2 regions of the Rothia sp. HMSC068F09 genome follow, and region 1 is predicted to be linked to the other one. Evidence: predicted binding sites of a transcription regulator. Region 1 holds the regulator's gene; the other holds the start of a gene.

Region 1 (13,828 bases):
CGCCAACACCTCATCGGTCACCACACGCATAAAAACGCGGCGGCCCTCCTCCGGGGTGGGAGTGCCGTACACCTGCTCCAGTAGCTCAGCGATATCCTCATGACGGTCAAAAGCCACCTCCGTAACGTACACGGCGTCCAGGATGGGGCTCTTCAGGTGCGCCTTCAGGGCCTCGCGCACGGCCTGCGGACCCTCCACCAGGAACTGGCCCTTCTTCGTGCGGGCCGAGCGAGTGCGAAGCTTCGCAATATCGCGCACGCGGTCAGCCTGCGGGTTGGACATCACAACGGGGGTACTAATACGTTCAAAAAAATTCACCCTTTAAGGGTACAGGCAAAGACGTACCCAAAGAACGCAGAGCAGTCGGAAGCACAACAGCCACAAGCACAACCCCCAGATACGCAGAAAGCGGCCGCCCACACTCAAAAGTGCAGACGGCCGCTCACGACGCTTGAGCATCCCACCCCGAACCTAGATCTTCGAGGCAGAAGCACACAACCTCAGGCTAATTAAGCCTTGGGAGCCGAGGTGTCCTCGGGCAGGTTGTTCTTAGCAATCTCAACCAGTGCGTTGAAGGCAGCGGGCTCGTTCACGGCCAGCTCAGCCAGCATACGGCGGTCAACCTCAACACCAGCAGCCTTCAGGCCCTGGATGAAGCGGTTGTAGGTCAGGCCCTGTGCGCGGGAAGCAGCGTTAATACGCTGAATCCACAGGCGACGGAAGTCACCCTTCTTCTTACGACGGTGGTCGTAGCTGTAAACCAGCGAGTGAGTGACCTGCTCCTTAGCCTTACGGTACAGGCGAGAACGCTGACCGCGGTAGCCGGATGCACGATCGAGAATAGTACGGCGCTTCTTGTGCGCGTTAACCGCGCGCTTCACACGTGCCACGTGTGTCTCCTTCGTCTTATGTCCTGAACAGCTCACATATCACGCTGAACAGGAGCGAGTCTTTAATCAGTGCGCACCACTATCGGTGCGCCAGGTGCAGAGAGTAAGCGTTGCTTACTTACCCAGCATCTTCTTGACAACCTTTGCCTGGCCGCCGGTAACGATCTGGTCAGAAGCCAGACGACGGGTCAGACGAGAGGACTTGTGCTCCAGGTAGTGGCGGCGGTTCGCCTGCTGGCGCTTAACCTTGCCGCTACCGGTGAGCTTGAAGCGCTTCTTAGCACCAGAGTGGGTCTTCTGCTTCGGCATAGCTGCCGTTCTCCTTACATTCATCCCCCGCCACAGTGGCGGGGTAGCTTAGTGGGGCTGCGTACGCGAACGCATCAGCCCCAAGGACCAAAGGTGAGGCACCCCTGACGAGGTGCCTCGGAACCGGCACCGGGTGAACCCGCAACACCCACCGAGCGGTGGAGGCGCGTGCCCATCCTAAAGTGACGACCCGGTTCCCTACTCGGCGGAAGCCTGTGCCTTCAGCTCGGCAGGCATAGCGTCTGCCAGAGAATTAGTTACGGGCTTCGCCTTGGTCGTGTCAATACGCTCGCGACCCTTGCGACCGCCGGCGCCCTGCTCACGGCGAGCCTCTGCCTTACCGCGAAGCGGAGCCAGAACCATCACCATGTTGCGGCCATCCTGACGGGGGCGAGACTCAACGGTGCTCACCTCAGCCAGCTCAGCCGCCAGACGCTCCAGCAGACGCACACCCATCTCGGGGCGCTGCTGCTCACGACCACGGAACTGAATCATTGCCTTGACCTTGTCACCACCGGAAAGGAAACGACGAGCGTGTCCAACCTTGGTTTCGTAGTCGTGGGTATCAATCTTCAGGCGGAAACGGATCTCCTTCAGAACGGCATTAGCCTGCTTCTTGCGGGATTCACGAGCCTTGATTGCGGCTTCGTACTTGTACTTGCCGTAATCCATGAGCTTGCACACGGGCGGCTTCGCGTTCGGGGCAACCTCGACCAGGTCGAGTTCGGCGTCCTCAGCCAGGCGCAGAGCGTCCTTCAGAGGGACAACGCCTACCTGCTCGCCACCGGGGCCGACGAGTCGGACCTCGGGAACGCGGATACGATCGTTAATGCGTGGTTCGCTAATGACTAGCTCCTGTGCTCTGTGGGTTTCCCCGTGAATACTATCCGTTGCGGGCGCTAAAAAGCCCCCGCAGTTACACAAGCGGAGGCACAAACCAGCGTGCGCCGAAATCGGCGGACGAACCCGTTCACCTCAAATCCCAGGGGCAAACCTGAGACGGCCAATCGGGTGGGAGGCGCGCTCCACTTGCAAACTGTCTACAACCATACCTCAGAACCGCCCGACGGCGCAAGGGATATACCCCACATCATGTTGGGTTGCGAGTCCCCGCGCTCGGCCGAATCGACGGGCATAGCCCCGGGTGCTGCGGAGAGCCACAGGACCGCAGGGTGAACGCATTTACCGAATTAAACGAAATGTGAGATTCTAGGGTTATGAGCACTGAAAACAATAACTTCCGCTTTACCGCGGGAGAAGAAACCCCCGTCCACGGCCACACCGAGCTCACCGAGGAGCAGGTCGAGGCCGTTAATGAGCAGCTGCGCGATATTGCAGACGTTCCCGCCATCGAAATCATTAGCTCCGCGGCCATCCACATGATGAGCGCCGCAGCCGTCAAGTGCGGCCTGGCCTCCGACGAGAACGCAGACGATCTCAAGGACCTCGATGAAGCGCGCAAGCTCATCACCGCCCTGGCAGGCCTGGTCACCGCTGCCGCCCCCGAAATCGGTTCCCAGCACGCAGCACCCCTGCGCGATGGCCTGCGCACCCTGCAGTTGGCATTCCGTGAGGCTTCCCCCTTCCCGGACGAGCCCGGCAAGGGCCCCGGCGAGAAGCTGACCGGCCCGGTGTACTAAACCGATCTCTCGAACCGGCCGGCCTACCATGTCGCCCCCAATCTATTCACGGTAAAGCCCCGTCTCCCTCGGCTGAAGGAGGCGGGGCTTTACCGTATATATTCTGCGCAATATATTCTGCGCGGACTGGCGGGAGCCGAATATATTCTGCGCGGGCTGGCGGGAGCCGACAGCCTTACCAGAAAGGAGAGGTTTAGCGGGAGCCAGCGACCTCGAGTGCCTGCTCAAAGCTAAAGTTCCCCACGTACAGCGCCTTGCCCAGCACCACGCCCTCCAATCCGTACGGCACCATGGCGCGCAGCTTCTCAAGGTCCGCCAGCGACGCCACGCCACCGGAGGCCACCACCCGACAGGCGGTCTGGGCCAGCACCTCATCGAGCAGTTCCGCGCCGGGACCAGCCAGCGAGCCATCCTTACTCACGTCGGTGACAATGTAGCGACGCACGCCCACGCTTTCTAGCCAGGCCAGCGCCTCCGCCACCTCGGGGCCAGACCAGTCGGTTCCGCGAGCCACCGTCATCCAACCCCGCTCGGGGTCGTAATGGGCGTCGAGCCCCAGGGCCAGGAGATCAGAATCCGCGTAACGAGCCAGGATACTTTCAAGCCAGGCAGAATCCGCCAGCGCCGCGCTGGTCACGTTCACGCGGTCCGGGTTGAGGCTCAGGGCGCGCTCCAGGCTCTCAGCATTACGCACACCGCCACTGACCTGAATACGCACCGGAGTAGCGCCTGCCATTCGGGTATTCTCGGCACGGACGGCGGCGGCGACCTCCGCCAGAACATCCGTATTCGTACCGCGGCCAAAGGCTAGGTCAAGATCAACCAGATGAATCCAGCGGGCGCCAGCCTTCACCCAGGTGAGCGCCGCCTTTACAGGGTCGAGACGCTGCTCGCCACCGGATAGGGTGCCGCCCACAGGGCGTACCGCGTAGCCCTCGGAAATATCGACGGCCGGCAGAAGTTCAAGGATGGGTTTAGCCATTATGATTCCTCCCCACCGGTAGCGGATTCACCCGCGGCAGGCGACAGCCGGCCGGTCACCGCGAGGGACGCAACCCAGCGGCGCATAAACTTAGCACCCAGCTCACCGGATACGACCGGGCAGAACTGCACCGCGGTCAGCGGGCCGTTCTCCACCGCGGCAATATAGGGAGGTTCGGTTACCGTCCAGCTCACCGCGGGAGGAGCGATATAGTCAATGCTCTGGTCAAAGACCCACTCAAAAACACCGTGCTCGGACTTGAAACGGGCCTCGCCCTCAATATCTTTGAGCAGTCGGCTGTCGGTCGAGGGGGACACCGCGGAGGAGCCGGGCACCAGGCCCCTGGAGGAAAGCTCCACGCTCTCGCCGGGCCACTCCCCCATACCCTGAACCTGCACGCTGCCCAGCTGCAGGTGGTTCACCGCGACGGATTCAAAAAGACAGCTCAGGGCGGCACCGGCCGCGAGCACCGGACGGCCACCGGCCACACGGCGCCCAATCACGCGCTCAGCGTCCTTGGCTTTTAGCTCGTCGAACGCCTCAAGGGAACCGGCAGGACCGGCAACCACCATGCCGTCAGCCTCGCGGAGCTGATGCGGGTCAGCGGTGACGATGACCTCCGCGCCCGAATCCCGAAGAAGTTTTACCATGTCACCGTGAGTTCCGGGATCCCCCAGAACGGCGACCACGGGGCGCGGTGAGGAGACCGCGTCCTGATGGGATTGAGAGGGTGTTGACATCGCGTGCTCCTTGAGTAGTGCGGTAGGCGGCTCGTAGCCGATTCATGATCCGCTGACGAGCGAGCCGAAGCTCCCAACCTCGACAGCTTTGACTAGTGGCGCGGCTTGGGAACCTCGAGGCGCTGACCGGCGTCGACAGCGGTGCTCGTCAGCGAGTTCATCTCCATGATACGCACCACGGTATCACGGACATCACCGCCGGGGTTCACCGACTGGGCGATGTCCCACAGCGTCTCGCCGTGCTTAACGGTCACCGTGGCTTGGGTGGCCGATGCGTTCTCAACACGGGGGCCGAGGGAAGGGCCGAGGAATGTAATGGCGCCCAGCACTACGAGCGCGGCCAGAGTCAGCAGGGGCAGCCCCTTGAAATTGCGCAGGGGGTTGAAACGTTCCAGGCGAGACGACAGGGAGCGAAGACCCGAGATAGCAGAAGGCACAAGGCCCGCACGGCGGGAAGACGATTCCCTCCCCTGCCCGGAAGGGTGCCCCGAAACGGAGCGTTCATTCACCGGAGCGGAGGGGGCTGCTGGCCGAGTAGCCGCCGCTGTGGGAGAGACACGGTGGACGGGCGCCGGATAGGCAGAAGGCTGAGGAGCGGATGCGCGACGGGAGGAGCCTCGAGCGATGCGCGCGGACTGCCGTGCGTGCGCGGGGTGAAGTACCACCAAACCTTCCGGAAGGGTAGCAGACGCAGAGGCACGGTGAGGGGCCAAAGAAGCTGCGGTCATAATTGTGGTTCCTTTCTCTCAAGCTCACTCCCGCGGTGACCCGCCGGGGTGAACGGTGCCGGCTCTCTCGAGACTCGGCGGGTGAGTTGAGTGTGGTTGTTCGTGCCCTCGACCCGACACGTCGGGTCAAGGAATGTTCGGGGTTTTGTCTCGTAGACGCACTCCCCAGAACTCCCTTTCGGCATAAGGAAGGTCATTCGGTTTCTCGTTCGAATACTCTCGAACATTCGACGACTCTCTTCCAGACCCTCAAGGCAGAATGAGTATTCGAATTACAGGAAGAATACCCCGTTTACACCCCGAAAATCGGGAGGGTTTTCTACTGTATCCGAATCCGTGTTCTAAAGTCTAGCAGATACATACTAAAAATTCCTCCGGTTTCGAAGAAAAAATCTAGTATATTTGTTTGAATTTGTCGGTAGAGTGTTCTACACTTGTGTCAAGAGATGTTCCACACGCTCGTGATGAGTTCCATCATGGCGGGGCGTTACTCGCGACGGATTTAGAATCTGATCCACCCCTGACGAGATAAGGGGCATGTTTCACCTATGCCGTGCGATATACGTCACCGTATGACGAACACGTGGACAACCCATCCGTGCTCCGCCAAAGGTACAGCTGCCTTCGGCGGCACAGACCAAAGGAAGAGATATGGCAACAGCACCCCGCCCGGCGCTGACCGCGCGCCAGCAGAAGATTCTTGACGCGATCCGCACCGAGATTGAACAGAAGGGCTATCCGCCGTCCATGCGCCAGATTGGCGATATGGTGGGTCTTGCGTCTCTCTCTTCGGTCACCCATCAGCTTGGCCGACTCGAAAACATGGGATACATTCGCCGCGATCCCAAGCTCCCGCGTGCCATCGAGGTGCTCGACGAAAACGGCGCCGGTATGCACACTCCCCTGCCTGAGCTTCCGAACTTTGAGGTTGGCGAGGACGACCTCGTACCCGTCCCCCTCGTCGGTCGCATTGCCGCGGGCGGGCCCATCACCGCTGAGCAGTCCGTTGAGGATGTGCTCGCCCTGCCGCGCCAGCTGGTCGGCAACGGCAAGCTCTTTATGCTCAAGGTCAAGGGCGATTCCATGATTGACGCTGCCATCTGCGATGGCGACTGGGTCGTCGTGCGTGAGCAGCACACCGCCGACAACGGCGACATTGTGGCCGCCCTGCTGGACGACGAGGCCACCGTGAAGGTCTTCCGCCAGGTTGATGGCCACACCTGGCTCATGCCGCGCAACGCAAGCTACGAACCGATTATGGGTGACCGCGCCACCGTCATGGGCAAGGTTGTTTCGGTATTGCGTAGTCTCTAATCCCCGCTCTCCGCGAGAGCATCATGGGGTGCTACATCGCCCGGCGACAACGCCTCGATTTGGTAGCTACATCCTTTGAGACTTCAGCGCTCCTGAATCTCCTAACAGGAAAACCTAACGGTTGAGCCTAACGAACAAAGAGAAAAGCCCCCGGCACTCGCAAGTTTGCGAGTGCCGGGGGCTTTTCTCTGACTCTACGGGGAAGTAGCCCTGCGGGGGGAAAACACGCCCGCTCAATCCACGATGGCCCGCTCAGCACACGGTAGACGGGCTACCTGTCGATGGATTCCGAGAGACGGGCCAGCGCACCCACCACGGCCTGCTTATTCTGGGTGGGCCACATCGGCGGCATGGCCCTCATCAGGTAGCCGCCGTAGCGCTTCGTTGCGAGTCGCGAATCCAGAACCGCCACGACCCCACGGTCATTCACCGAACGAATCAGGCGACCCGCGCCCTGCGCCATGCGGATAGCCGCGTGATGCGCAGAGACGGCCATGAACCCGTTACCGCGGTGACGGTTCACCGACTCCGTGCGGGCCTGCGCAATCGGATCGTCCGGTCGCGGGAACGGGATACGATCCATCACCACCAGACGGCAGGAGTCTCCGGGGACGTCAACGCCCTGCCACAGGCTCATCGTTCCGAATAGGCACGAGTCAACATCCTCGCTAAACTCCTCCACCAGGGCCTTCAGCGAGGATTCACCCTGCAGAAGAATATTCAGATCGCTGTGCTCACGCATATACTCTGCGGCACGCTCGGCGGCACGCTTCGAGGAGAACAGACCCAGGGCACCTCCCTCGGACGCCTCGCACAGCTCGCGAAGTCGCTCCAGCTGGCCCTCGTGCACGCCAAATCCCGGGGGCTTCAGATCCCCGGCTACGTATATGATGCCCTGCTTGCGGTAGTCGAAGGGCGAACCCACATCGATGCTCGTCCAGCGGGGAGCCCCCTCCCCCTGCAAGCCCAGGGCGCCGGCGGCCACATCGAAGGAGTCGCCCACCGTCAGGGTCGCGCTCGTTAGGATTACGGTGCGGTCGGCAAACAGACCGTCGCGCAGCTGCAGGCCAACGCTCAGCGGGGCGATATTCAGGGTCGCCGGGTCGGTATCGGAGGCGGCCACGTAGCGGCCGTTCTCCCAGCCGCCCTGACGCGAAACCCACAGCACATCCTGCTCAGCCGAAGCCTCCAGGATGCGGTTGCTCACCTCGTGCACCTCCGAGACGCGGGAACGGGCCATCTGCAGGCCGGCGTCGGCCTCTTGTCCGTCGGGTTTCGTATCGGAGAGCGCGGCGCGGGCCGCATCGTTCACCGCGGACAGGGCCGTGAGCAGACGACCGTCGAGGCCGTTGAGCAGCCCTTCGGGCAGGCCCTCCAGTGCGGTTTCCAGGGTTCCGGTGGCCATCTCCAGGGCCCCGGAATCGGCCTTAGAGTGTTTCTTCACGCCTCGAGCGGCGCGGCGAACCATCGCAACGGTCAGCGATCCGGAAACCGCACCGGTCACTCGGTCCACCAGCTCGTGGGCCTCGTCGATGATGACGGTCTCGTGCTCGGGCAGAACCTTCATGCCCTCGAAAGCGTTAATGGCCAGCAGGGCGTGATTCGTGATGACGATATCTGCCTCGGCGGCACGACTACGCGCCATCTCGCTAAAGCACTCCTCCACCAGCGGGCAGCGGCGGCCCAGACATTCGGCCGCGCTCACCGAGACCTGAGCCCACGCGCGATCGGACACGCCGGGCTTGAGCTCGTCGCGGTCGCCGGTCTCCGTGCGGTCAGCCCACTCGCGCAGGCGCACGACTTCCTCGCCCACGCGGGAGGTCGAAGAAGGCATATCGAAGAGGGCATCCTGTTCCTCTTCGGGGTAGCCGCCCTCGAGCTTGTGCAGGCACAGGTAGTTGTTGCGGCCCTTGAGCAGGGCCACCTGCGCCTGCGACTCCGGGCGCGGCTCCAGTGCTTGCAGAAGACGCGGAATATCGCGGTTCACGATCTGCGCCTGCAGGGCCAGGGTCGCGGTAGCCACCACGATGGGCTGGTCGGACTCCCCCACGCGAGCGAGAGCCGGAACCAGGTAGCCCAGAGACTTACCGGTGCCGGTGCCGGCCTGCACGAGCAGATGTCGTTGCAGTTCGAGGGCCTGCGCCACGTGCGCCGCCATCGTGCGCTGACCTTCACGTTTCTGCCCGCCCGTGGCCTCCACAACCTCGTCGAGCAGGTTCAGGGCATCCTTCGCACCGGGCAGGGTCTCAAGCTCCTGCCCGGTGAACCGGGTACCGTCGGGTGCAGTCCCGGAGGCGTTTTTGGGCGCGCTAGTGCGTCCCGTCGTCTTCTGCGTCACGTTAACCGGATCCTAGCGAGTCTCGGCGGTATCAGCTTCGGCGGTGAGGGCGCGGGCCTCGGCCAGCTCCTCCTCCAGAACCTCCAGCAGGTCGCCCTCCAGCACGTACTCGGCCAGGTCCGAGGCGACGTCCTCGCGGACCAGCGCCGTCACGAAGGTGCCGTCCGATACAAAATCGGTGCTCTTAATCTCGGCGTCCCACTCGTGCAGGCGCGAAATAATCTCGCCGTGGTTGTAGGGAATCAGCAGCTTGACTTCAATCGAGGGGCGGGGAATCGTGTCCGCAATCTTCTGCTTAAGCTCCTCGATGCCCTCTCCGGTACGCGCCGACACGATGACGTGCTCGGGCTCGCGCTGGCGCATCCGCTCCAGCACGAACGGGTCGGCGGCGTCCGCCTTATTCAACACAATGATTTCGGGGATGTGGCGAGCGTCCACCTCGGCAAAGACCTCGCGGACGGCGCGAATCTGGCCCTCCGGGTCGGGGTGGGAGGCATCCACCACGTGCAGAATCACGTCGGCGTCGGCAACCTCCTCCAGGGTGGAGCGGAACGCCTCCACCAGCTGGGTCGGCAGCGAGCGCACGAAACCCACCGTGTCGGAGAGGGTGTAGCCGATGCCGTCGGGGGTCTGCGCCTTGCGCACGGTCGGGTCCAGGGTTGCGAACAGGGCGTTCTCCACGAGCACGCCCGCATCGGTCAGACGGTTCAGCAGGGAGGACTTGCCGGCGTTCGTGTAGCCGGCAATAGCCACCGAGGGCACGCGGTTGCGGCGGCGGTTCAGGCGCTTCGTCTCGCGGGCCGGGGCCATCGCGGCGATTTCACGCTTGAGCTTGGCCATGCGGGCGCGCAGGCGGCGGCGATCCATCTCAATCTTGGTCTCACCGGGACCGCGCGAGCCGATACCCTCACCGGAGGCGGCACGGCCACCGGCCTGACGGGACAGGGAGGCACCCCAACCGCGCAGACGCGGCAGCATGTACTCCAGCTGGGCCAGCTCGACCTGAGCCTTACCCTCGCGGGACTTAGCGTGCTGTGCAAAGATGTCGAGAATCAGGGCGGTGCGGTCGATGACCTTCACCTTGACGATATCCTCGAGGGCGCGGCGCTGGGAGGGGGCCAGCTCGGAGTCGACAATCACTGTGTCGGCGCCGGTGGCCTCCACGATGTCCTTGAGCTCCAGGGCCTTGCCGGAGCCGAGGAAGGTGCCCGGGTCCGGCTTGAGGCGGCGCTGAACCAGGCCGTCCAGCACCTCGGAGCCGGCGGTCTCGGCCAGCGCGGCCAGCTCACGCAGGGAGTTTTCGGCGTCCTCGACGGTGCCTTCGGTCCACAGGCCGGCCAGCACCACGCGTTCCAGGCGCAGCTGACGGTACTCGACCTCGGTGACGTCCTCCAGCTCGGTGGAAAGGTTAGCTACTCGGCGCAGGGCGCGGCGCTCGGCGAGGTCTTCCTGATCTCCATCGAACTCGGAGTGCTCACGCTGAACATCGGAAATTTCACGCGCGCGGGTGTCGAGCACGCGGCGGCTACCGCGCGTCGGCGCGCTCTCGTGATGCGCGGTGCCCGCGGCATCGTAGGTGGTCAGTGAGGAGGCGGACTGGGAGCGGCCCAGAACGCGGTCCACGGTGCGGCGCAGCTGCTCGTCGCTCGGCAGCTTCTCGGCCTCAGATACGGAATTATTCTTAGAAGTCATACGCCTTCCATTCTACCGCCGTTGCCCCGCTCGGGTAGGGGGTTTGGTCACCTGTGCGCTCAGGGCGTGCAGGCGGGCACAGCACCGTTCGGACCAGGAGCGCTGGGCCGTGCGGGCCAGGAGCGTCAGGCGGGATCGGGACGCCGTTCTGCCCCCGGGAACCGGGCCGGTGCGGGCCTCCCGGTACACTGGATAGCATGAGCGAGCAGCATTACTTTTCTGAGACCCCCGAGACGGAGTTCAAGCCCCGCCCCGTGCAGGTGGAGCTGGCAGGCCGCAAGGTCACCGTCACCACCGCCAACGGCATCTTCAGCCCATCCGGCATCGATAAGGGCACGGCCATCCTGCTTCAGGAGGCCCCCGAACCCCGCGGCGAGCGCCTCCTCGATATCGGTTGCGGTTGGGGCCCCATCACCCTGACCCTGGCGATGCTCGCCCCGCAGGCTCAGGTGCACGCCGTGGACGTCAACTCCCGCTCTATCAGCCTGACCGAGCGCAACGCCGCCGCGCTCGGGCTGCCGAACGTCACCGTGGGACCCCCCGACTCGGTGGATCCCGAACTGCGCTTTGACACCATCTGGTCGAACCCGCCGATTCGCGTGGGCAAGGAGGTTCTGCACGAAATTCTGCTGACTTGGCTGCCGCGCCTGGCCCCCGAGGGGGACGCGTACCTGGTGGTGCAGAAGAACCTCGGCTCCGACTCGCTGCAGAAGTGGCTGGATGCGAAGCTGGAGGAGCTGTACCCCGGCGAGTTTGAGGTGTCGCGCTACGCAACGGCGAAGGGCTTCCGTATTCTGCTGGTGCACCGCCACGGGGCCTAAACCGCCCGGCGAAAGCCACCCGGCTAAAACCGCCCGGCGGAGGTCGCCAACCGTTTAAGATATTGCGGCGGCGGGTGTTTTCTGAAAGAATCTCAGAAAACACCCGCCGCTTTTCTATATTAAATCTCTGCGCGCTCAGGCCGTGTTCCGGGCGCAGTACCTTAGCTCGTTCCCCTAGCGCAGCACCACGGTCGAAACCATCTGCGCCGGGCCGGCCAGCACCACGTGCTCGAGGTCGTCCGGGCCGAGCACGAAGGTGACGGCCAGGGTACCGCCGGGCACGTGCACGAGCCATTCGTCCGGCGCCTCCTCGCCGCCCCAGAATCGGGTGGCTGCGGCGGCCGCGCAGGCGCCGGTACCGCAGGAGAGGGTCTCGCCCACGCCGCGTTCGTGCACGCGCATCCGGATAGCGCCCACGTGGGTGCTGCCGTCATTTTCCAGGTCGACCGGCACCACGAATTCGACGTTCGTGCCATCTGCGGGTGCCGGGTTAACCTGCGGCTGGCTGTACAGGTCCAGGCCGTCCAGCTTGCCCTCGGAGCCGAGCATGACCACAGTGTGCGGGTTGCCCATCGAGATGGACAGGCCGGCGCGCGGGGTCTTCAGGCCGCGGGCGGACACCAGGCAGTCCTCGCCTCCCTCGCGGGCGGCATCACCGTGGATGAAGCTCCAGGGGCCCATGTCGACGGCGTAGCCTTCCTCGGTGCGGGCGACGGTCTTCACGCCGGCGCGTGTGGCAATCTGCACGGTCTGGCCGACCTCAAGCTCGATCAGGCCCTCGGTGCGCAGGTAGTCCACGAAGGCGCGCACGCCGTTGCCACACATCTCGGCGATGGAGCCGTCACCGTTGCGGTAGTCCATGAACCACACGGCGTCGGGGTATTCCTCGAGGAGCTTCTGGCCGCCGCGGGAAGAGGTGCTTCGGGCAGCGCGAATGAAGCCGTCCGCGCCGATACCGAAGTGGCGATCGCAGGCGCGGGCGACCAGGTCGGGGGTGAGGGCAATCTCTGCCTTTTCATCCGTCACGAAGATGAAATCGTTGCCGGTGCCGTGACCCTTGGTGAGGGTCAATCCTGCCAGCTCGCCCCAGGTGGAGGGGTTCTCGCTCATATGCTGTCCTTAAACGTTGGGGGCCTGTCCGTTTATGATTTTACCGTGCCGACCGACTCGACGGGGTATCGGTTCGGCGGCAGCTCGTTATTGTGGCTTATCGGGTGCTTTCGCGGATGATGGCTTCCGCATCGTCGGCAAGGGTGGGTGAGAGCGCATCCAGCCAGTGCACGCGAGGGTCCGCACGGAACCAGGTCAGCTGGCGGCGCGCAAACTGGCGGGTGGCAATCGTCGTGTCCTCAATCGCCTGCTCCACGCCGTAGTCTTCGTCCTCAAGGGCGCGGGCAAACTGCGCGTAACCAATCGCGCGGGAGGCGGTCTTACCCTCCTGCAAACCCTGCGCATTCAGGGCGCGTACCTCGTCCAGCAGGCCGCGCTCGTGCATGAGCTCCACACGGCGGTGCAGACGCTCGTGCAGCAGGGCACGGTCCATATCCAAACCAATCTGAATACTCTCGGTCACGTACTCGCGCACCGGCATGAACGCCGAGAACGGGCGGCCCGTCACCTCGAACACTTCCAGAGCACGAATAATGCGGCGTTCATCCTTCACACGCGCAGCCGACTCCGGGTCAACCTCCGCCAGGCGGGCGTGCAAAACACCGATACCCTCGGTACGTGCCTGCTCCTCCAGACGCTCGCGCACCCGCGCATCCGTGCCGGGGAACTCCAGCTTATCCAGGGCGGCACGCACATACAGGCCGGACCCACCCACCAGAATCGGGTAGCGGCCACGGGCACGAATCTGCTCGATCAGCTCACGGCTACGCTCCTGAAACTCCGCTACGGACGCCTCATCCCGCACGTCCATGATGTCCAGCAGGTGGTGCGGAACACCGCGCATCTCCTCCGCGGTGACCTTCGCGGTACCAATATCCATACCCCGGTAGAACTGCATGGAGTCAGCGTTAATGCACTCGCCATTCAGGCGCAGAGCCAACTCAATCGCGAGCGCACTCTTACCGGTGCCGGTCGGGCCCACAATAGCGATAACGGGCAGGGTTTCGGAGATAGTCATGCGCCCCATTCTACCGGTTCCCACTGCCCCACTCGCGGTGAGGATGAGGACCCGAAGAACGGGGCGCACGATTCGTTATGAAAGATTAGGGGCGCAGGCCGATGGTCGGCATGCCCAGGCCCACCGGCGCACCGGGAACCTGGGTGGTGCCGGTACCGCAGGAATCGGCCTGGGAGCGGTCCCACGCGTCGCCGGCGCGGGTGCGGCGCAGGCTGTACTGCTCGGCGGTCGGATCGGAAATCAGGT
Region 2 (5,633 bases), on a different contig from region 1:
CGAGAAGCTCGATGAAGATAAGCTCATCGCAGAGTTGGCGAAGATTACTCCCGCCTTCGGTCGCGGTGAGACCCTGAACGTGAACGGCCGCCCGCTGCAGCTGCTGCTCGTGAAGAACCCCAGCGGCTTCCGCCTGTCCCTGGCCAGCGCGAACGCTGACGACTACGCCACCATGATTACGATTAACGACCAGTACGCTGACGGTCGTGACGTGTCTTGGCTGTGGGATGTTGACTTCGACGGCCTGCGCGGCACTGGCGTGCAGATGGTCTCGGGCGTGCGCGCCTGGGATATGGCGCTGCGCCTGGAACACGACGGCGTGAAGGTCGGCGAGGTCGACGAGAACCTGGCCGATGCGCTCAAGCAGTTCATCGCCTCCAGCGGGGATGCCCCCATGCGCATCTTCTGCACCTACACCGCCATGCTGGCCCTGCGTGAAGAGCTGGCAAAGATTACCGACGTTGAGAAGGTCTCATAATGACGGCAACCCACACTTTTGAGGGCACCCCGGCGCCCGGCCCGAACAACGGCAAGACGCTGCGCATCGTGCAGCTCTACCCGCTGGACATGAACATCTACGGCGACTGGGGCAACACCCTGGCGCTGGCCCGCCGCGCGCAGGCACACGGCTTCGACGTGCAGATTCTGGACCACAACCCCGGCCAGCCCTTCCCCGAGGACGTCGACATTATCCTCGGCGGCGGCGGCCAGGACTCCGGCCAGTCCGTGATTCAGGACGACCTGCACGCCATCGGCGGCACCCTGCGCTCGCTGGCCGAGGACGGCGTGCCCATGCTCGTCATCTGCGGCCTGTACCAGCTGTTCGGCAAGGAGTTCCGCACCCGCGAGGGCGAGGTGCTCAAGGGCATCAACATCTTCGATGCGCACACGGTCGGCGGCGACGAACGCCTGATTGGCAACATCGTGGAGGAGTCCGAGAAGTTCGGCACCGTCATCGGTTTTGAGAACCACTCGGGCCTGACCTACCTGGGTTCCGGATGCACCCCGCTGGCCACCGTGACCAAGGGCGAGGGCAACAACGTGACGGACTCTTACGAGGGTGCACGCGTGCACAACGTCATCGGCACCTACCTGCACGGCTCGCTGCTGCCGAAGAACCCGAAGATTGCGGACTACCTGATTGAGCAGGCCGCGATTCGTCGCTTCGGCGAGTTCACGCCGAACGCGATTGACGACTCGCTGGTGGAGAAGGCGCGCGCCTCGGCCGCGTCTCGCCCCCGCTAGCGGTTCACTGACGTGCTATTCCGGGCGCTGGCGTGCACTCTAAGAGGTGGTGCGCGCCTCCGCTACGGTATAGTTGATTGAGTTATAGTACAGTGCGCGGAACGTTTCGCCGTGCCCGCGCAGAGGTTTTGACTAAGGGAGATACGAATGTCCGGTCACTCTAAATGGGCGACTACTAAGCACAAGAAGGCCGCTATCGACGCCAAGCGCGCGAAGGCTTTCGCGAAGTTCATTAAGGCTATTGAGGTTGCGGCACGTATGGGTGGCGCCGATATCGCCGGTAACCCCGCTCTTGACCTTGCTGTGTCGAAGGCGAAGAAGAACTCCGTCCCCAACGACAACATTGACCGCGCTATCAAGCGTGGCGCCGGCCTGACCGGTGAGACCATCGACTACACCGAAATCATGTACGAGGCACGCGGCCCGCAGGGTACCGCCCTGTACATCGAGTGTCTGACCGATAACCGTAACCGTGCAGCGTCTGAGGTTCGCCTGGCCGTGACCCGTAACGGCGGCACCATGGCTGACCAGGGTTCCGTGGCCTTCCTGTTTGAGCGTAAGGGCGTTGCCGAGGTCACCAAGACCGAGGGTCTGACCGAGGACGACGTTCTGATGGCCGTTCTGGATGCCGGTGCCGAAGAGGTTCTGGACGAGGGCGATATCTTCACCGTTGTTTCCGCAGCAACCGACCTGCCCGAGATCCGTAAGGCTCTGGACGAGGCCGGCCTGGAGTACAACAATGACGACCCGGTCTTCCGCCCGACCATGCAGGTCGACCTGGACGCCGAGGGCGCCAAGAAGTTCCTGAAGCTGGCAGACGCTATCGAGGAACTGGACGACGTGCAGAACGTCTACTCGAACGCTAACGTCTCTGACGAGGTTGCTGCTCAGCTGGAAGCCGAGTAGTCACCGCCCGAGCGCGCCACTTTTGAGCGTGCCCTGAAGCCACTTCCCGGCCGGTCCACCGCGCGTGGACCCGGCGGGAGGTGGCTTTTGAACGTTATGCCGGTCGGCGCCCGACCTAAACGCCCGGCTGTGCTCTGACTGGCGGCCCCGCGGACTGCGGTATTGCAGACCTTACCCCGCGAAGACCATGTGAAGACCCCGCGAACTTTGAGACCCCGCGAACTTTGGAAGGAAAGCACACGTGAACGCTGCATCCGCCGCGCGCGATAGCATGCGCGAAAACCATACGGTCGCCGCCGTGGACCGCGTGTCGGGGGCGACCCGCATCATGGGCGTGGACCCCGGCCTCACGCGCTGCGGCTTCTCAATGCTGGACATGACCGCGGACCGCAAGGCGCACTTCGTGAATGTGGGCGTGGCGGGCACCGACCCGGCCCGCACGCTGGACCAGCGCATCCTCTGGATTTTCAACGCGGCCTCGCATTGGCTGGACACCTACCGGCCCGACGCCCTGGCGATTGAGCGCGTCTTTGCGCAGGAGCAGGTGAACACGGTGATTGGTACGGCGCACGCCTCGGGCGCGGTGATTTCTGCCGCGGCGATGCGCGGCGTGCCGGTGTTCTTCCATACGCCCTCCGAGGTGAAGGCGGCGGTGACCGGTAGCGGTCGCGCGGATAAGGCCTCGGTGGGTCGCATGGTGACCCGCATTTTGGGCTTGAACGCCATGCCGAAGCCCGCGGACGCGGCCGATGCGCTGGCCATCGCCATCTGTCACGGCTGGCGCGGTGGCGGCATCGGCTCGGGTATTAACATGTCGGCGCAGACGCAGACGCACCAGGGATCGCGGCCCGCGAAGGCTCGCCGTGCGGGTGCGCTGACCCCCGCGCAGCGCGCCTGGATGGAAGCGGAGGCTAAGGCCCGCCGCTAAGGGTTCCGACTCGTTACCCTTCGAATGTATCGAGAGCCGGATTCGCTAAAGAATTCGAATATCCCTTGATTTCAGAAGAAATATTCTAATATACTGATAGTAGCTTCCCGCGGCACACCCGCCGGCCCCGATGCGCGCCGGCGGTACAGCAGGCCGCGGGGGAGTGCAGTATCGTTCGCCCCGGCGCGGGGCGTTGAAAGGTGGAGAGAATGATTGCATCGCTGACCGGCCGCGTGGCCCAGGTGGGGCTTGACCACGCGGTGATTGACGTTAATGGTTTCGGCATGCTGGTGCACGCCACCGCGCGCACTCTCTCCAAGCTGCGCACGGGGGAGGAGGCCACCGTGCTGACCACCATGATCGTGCGCGAGGAATCCATGACCCTCTACGGTTTTTCGGAGCCTGCCGAGCGTGAGGTCTTTGACATGATGCTCTCGGTCTCGGGCATCGGCCCTCGCATCGCCCTGGCGGTGCTGAGCGTGCACACCGCCGCGGAGGTGGAGCGAGCCGTGGCCACCGGTGACGACAAGGCCTTCACGAAGGTTCCGGGCATCGGCCCGAAGGGTGCCCGCCGCATCGTACTGGAGCTTGCCGGCAAGCTGATTCTGAGCGACGGCCAGACCGATGAGCTGCCGCTGAGCCAGGGCATCGTGTGGAAGCCGCAGGTGCTGGATGCGCTGACCTCCCTGGGCTGGAGCGAGAAGGACGCCTCCGCCGCCATCGACGCGTACGTGAAGCACAATCCCGCCGCCGAGAGCGAGCCGGTGGGCGTGGCTCTGCGCGGCGTGCTCGCATCCCTGGGTACGCAGAACACGGTGGGTCGCCACTAGGGCCGCTCGCCGAGCCTTTGACTGACCCCGGTCGATTTTGGTGCGCCCGTTACCTTGCGCCTCACTCACTCCACGAAAGAAGAATTTTATGACCCAGAACCCCTACGATCCGCAGGCCGCGGCATCCCCGGTTTCCGGCGGGTATTTCCCCGGTCAGGTGCCCGGCGTCCCGGGTGCGCCCGCGCAGCGCCTGGTCGCGATGGAAGAAGAGCCCGAAGAGAAGATGATTGAGGCGGCCCTGCGCCCCAAGTCCCTAGACGACTTCGTGGGTCAGCGCCGCGTGCGCCAGCAGCTTTCCCTCGTGCTGGAGGCCTCGAAGATGCGCGGCCGCAGCGCCGATCACGTGCTGCTTTCGGGCCCGCCCGGCCTGGGTAAGACCACCCTGGCCATGATTATTGCGGCCGAGATGGACGCGCCCCTGCGCATCACCTCCGGCCCCGCGATTCAACATTCCGGGGATTTGGCGGCGATTCTGTCTTCGCTGACCCCCGGCGAGGTGCTGTTCCTCGACGAGATTCACCGCATGAGCCGCCCGGCCGAGGAAATGCTCTACATGGCGATGGAAGACTTCCGTGTGGACATCGTGGTGGGTAAGGGTGCCGGCGCGACCTCCATTCCGCTGGAGCTTCCGCAGTTCACCCTGGTGGGCGCAACAACTCGCGCGGGTCTGCTGCCCGGGCCTCTGCGCGACCGCTTTGGCTTTACCGGTCACCTGGAGTTCTACTCGGTTGAGGAGCTGGAGCTGGTGCTGCGCCGTAGCGCCGGCCTGATGGACATGCAGATTACCTCCGAGGGCTTCACCGAGATTGCGGGTCGCTCCCGCGGCACGCCCCGTATTGCGAACCGCCTGCTGCGCCGCGTGCGCGACTGGGCCCTGGTGAACGGCGTGGACCGCATCAACGCGCGTGATGCCGCGACCGCCCTGGACATGTACGAGGTTGATTCGCGCGGCCTGGATCGCCTGGACCGCGCCGTGCTGGAATCGCTCATCCACAAGTTCGGCGGTGGGCCGGTTGGCCTGTCCACCCTCGCCATTGCGGTGGGGGAGGAGACCGAGACCGTGGAGACAGTGGCGGAGCCCTACCTGGTGCGCGAGGGCCTGATTGGTCGCACCCCGCGCGGTCGCGTGGCCCTACCCGCGGCCTGGGAACACCTGGGTCTGGAGGCCCCCGAGATTCAGCTCTAGAGCCGCCGCACCGGCCAAGACATACAGCAAGTAGCCCGTGGGAGGTATCGCCCCTCCCGCGGGCTCTTCTACGCGTTCGCAACAACTCTTCTGCAGGCTCTGTCGGCGTCGCCGAGCCCTGCCGGCGACAAAAAATTACGCCACGGGCTGGATAAAACTCAGGTAAACCTCACAAAAACGCTGGTTCGGTGCGCTAAAGCTCCTGCTCTCGCGTAGGATGGATACGTACTGTATCTACGATTCCACGCCTTTTAGCACGCTCAACCCGCGCGGTGAGCGGCGCGGGTGCGGATGTGAAAGTGAGACCATGGATTTTAACCTCCTGATTATGATTGCCATGATGGCGTTCCTGGCATGGATGATGTTCTCCGCCCAGAAGCGTCAGCGTAAGCAGATGGAGGAACTGCGTGCAATGCAGCAGTCTCTCGTCCCCGGCACTCAGGTTATGACCGGTTCCGGCTTCTACGGCACCGTCGTCAGCACCGATTTCGATGACAATAAGATTCAGCTGGAGCTGGCTAAGGGCGTTGTTATCACC

The links. The regulator LexA, encoded in region 1, represses DNA repair genes until DNA is damaged. The targets are predictions, from matches to a motif close to TCGAACANNTGTTCGA.
Region 2: a site for LexA is predicted at 3,152-3,167, ahead of ruvA (Holliday junction branch migration protein RuvA). Genes of this name have one in related genera too.

The regions. Positions count from the first base shown of each region.
Region 1 covers NZ_KV810419.1:311,035-324,862, reverse strand. The annotation lists gene HMPREF2874_RS03545 (TrmH family RNA methyltransferase) at 1-282, opposite strand, end outside; gene rplT (50S ribosomal protein L20) at 510-890, opposite strand; gene rpmI (50S ribosomal protein L35) at 1,005-1,199, opposite strand; gene infC (translation initiation factor IF-3) at 1,398-2,123, opposite strand; gene HMPREF2874_RS03525 (DUF1844 domain-containing protein) at 2,417-2,839, shown strand; gene HMPREF2874_RS03520 (HisA/HisF-related TIM barrel protein) at 3,033-3,821, opposite strand; gene HMPREF2874_RS03515 (type 1 glutamine amidotransferase family protein) at 3,821-4,561, opposite strand; gene HMPREF2874_RS09500 (LysM peptidoglycan-binding domain-containing protein) at 4,654-4,998, opposite strand; gene lexA (transcriptional repressor LexA) at 5,941-6,603, shown strand; gene HMPREF2874_RS03500 (ATP-dependent DNA helicase) at 6,875-8,941, opposite strand; gene hflX (GTPase HflX) at 8,954-10,633, opposite strand; gene HMPREF2874_RS03490 (class I SAM-dependent methyltransferase) at 10,831-11,454, shown strand; gene dapF (diaminopimelate epimerase) at 11,629-12,564, opposite strand; gene miaA (tRNA (adenosine(37)-N6)-dimethylallyltransferase MiaA) at 12,662-13,582, opposite strand; gene miaB (tRNA (N6-isopentenyl adenosine(37)-C2)-methylthiotransferase MiaB) at 13,668-13,828, opposite strand, start outside.
Region 2 covers NZ_KV810418.1:83,673-89,305, forward strand. The annotation lists gene HMPREF2874_RS02165 (Mur ligase family protein) at 1-478, shown strand, start outside; gene HMPREF2874_RS02170 (type 1 glutamine amidotransferase) at 478-1,245, shown strand; gene HMPREF2874_RS02175 (YebC/PmpR family DNA-binding transcriptional regulator) at 1,393-2,151, shown strand; gene ruvC (crossover junction endodeoxyribonuclease RuvC) at 2,423-3,079, shown strand; gene ruvA (Holliday junction branch migration protein RuvA) at 3,289-3,909, shown strand; gene ruvB (Holliday junction branch migration DNA helicase RuvB) at 4,109-5,095, shown strand; gene yajC (preprotein translocase subunit YajC) at 5,403-5,633, shown strand, end outside.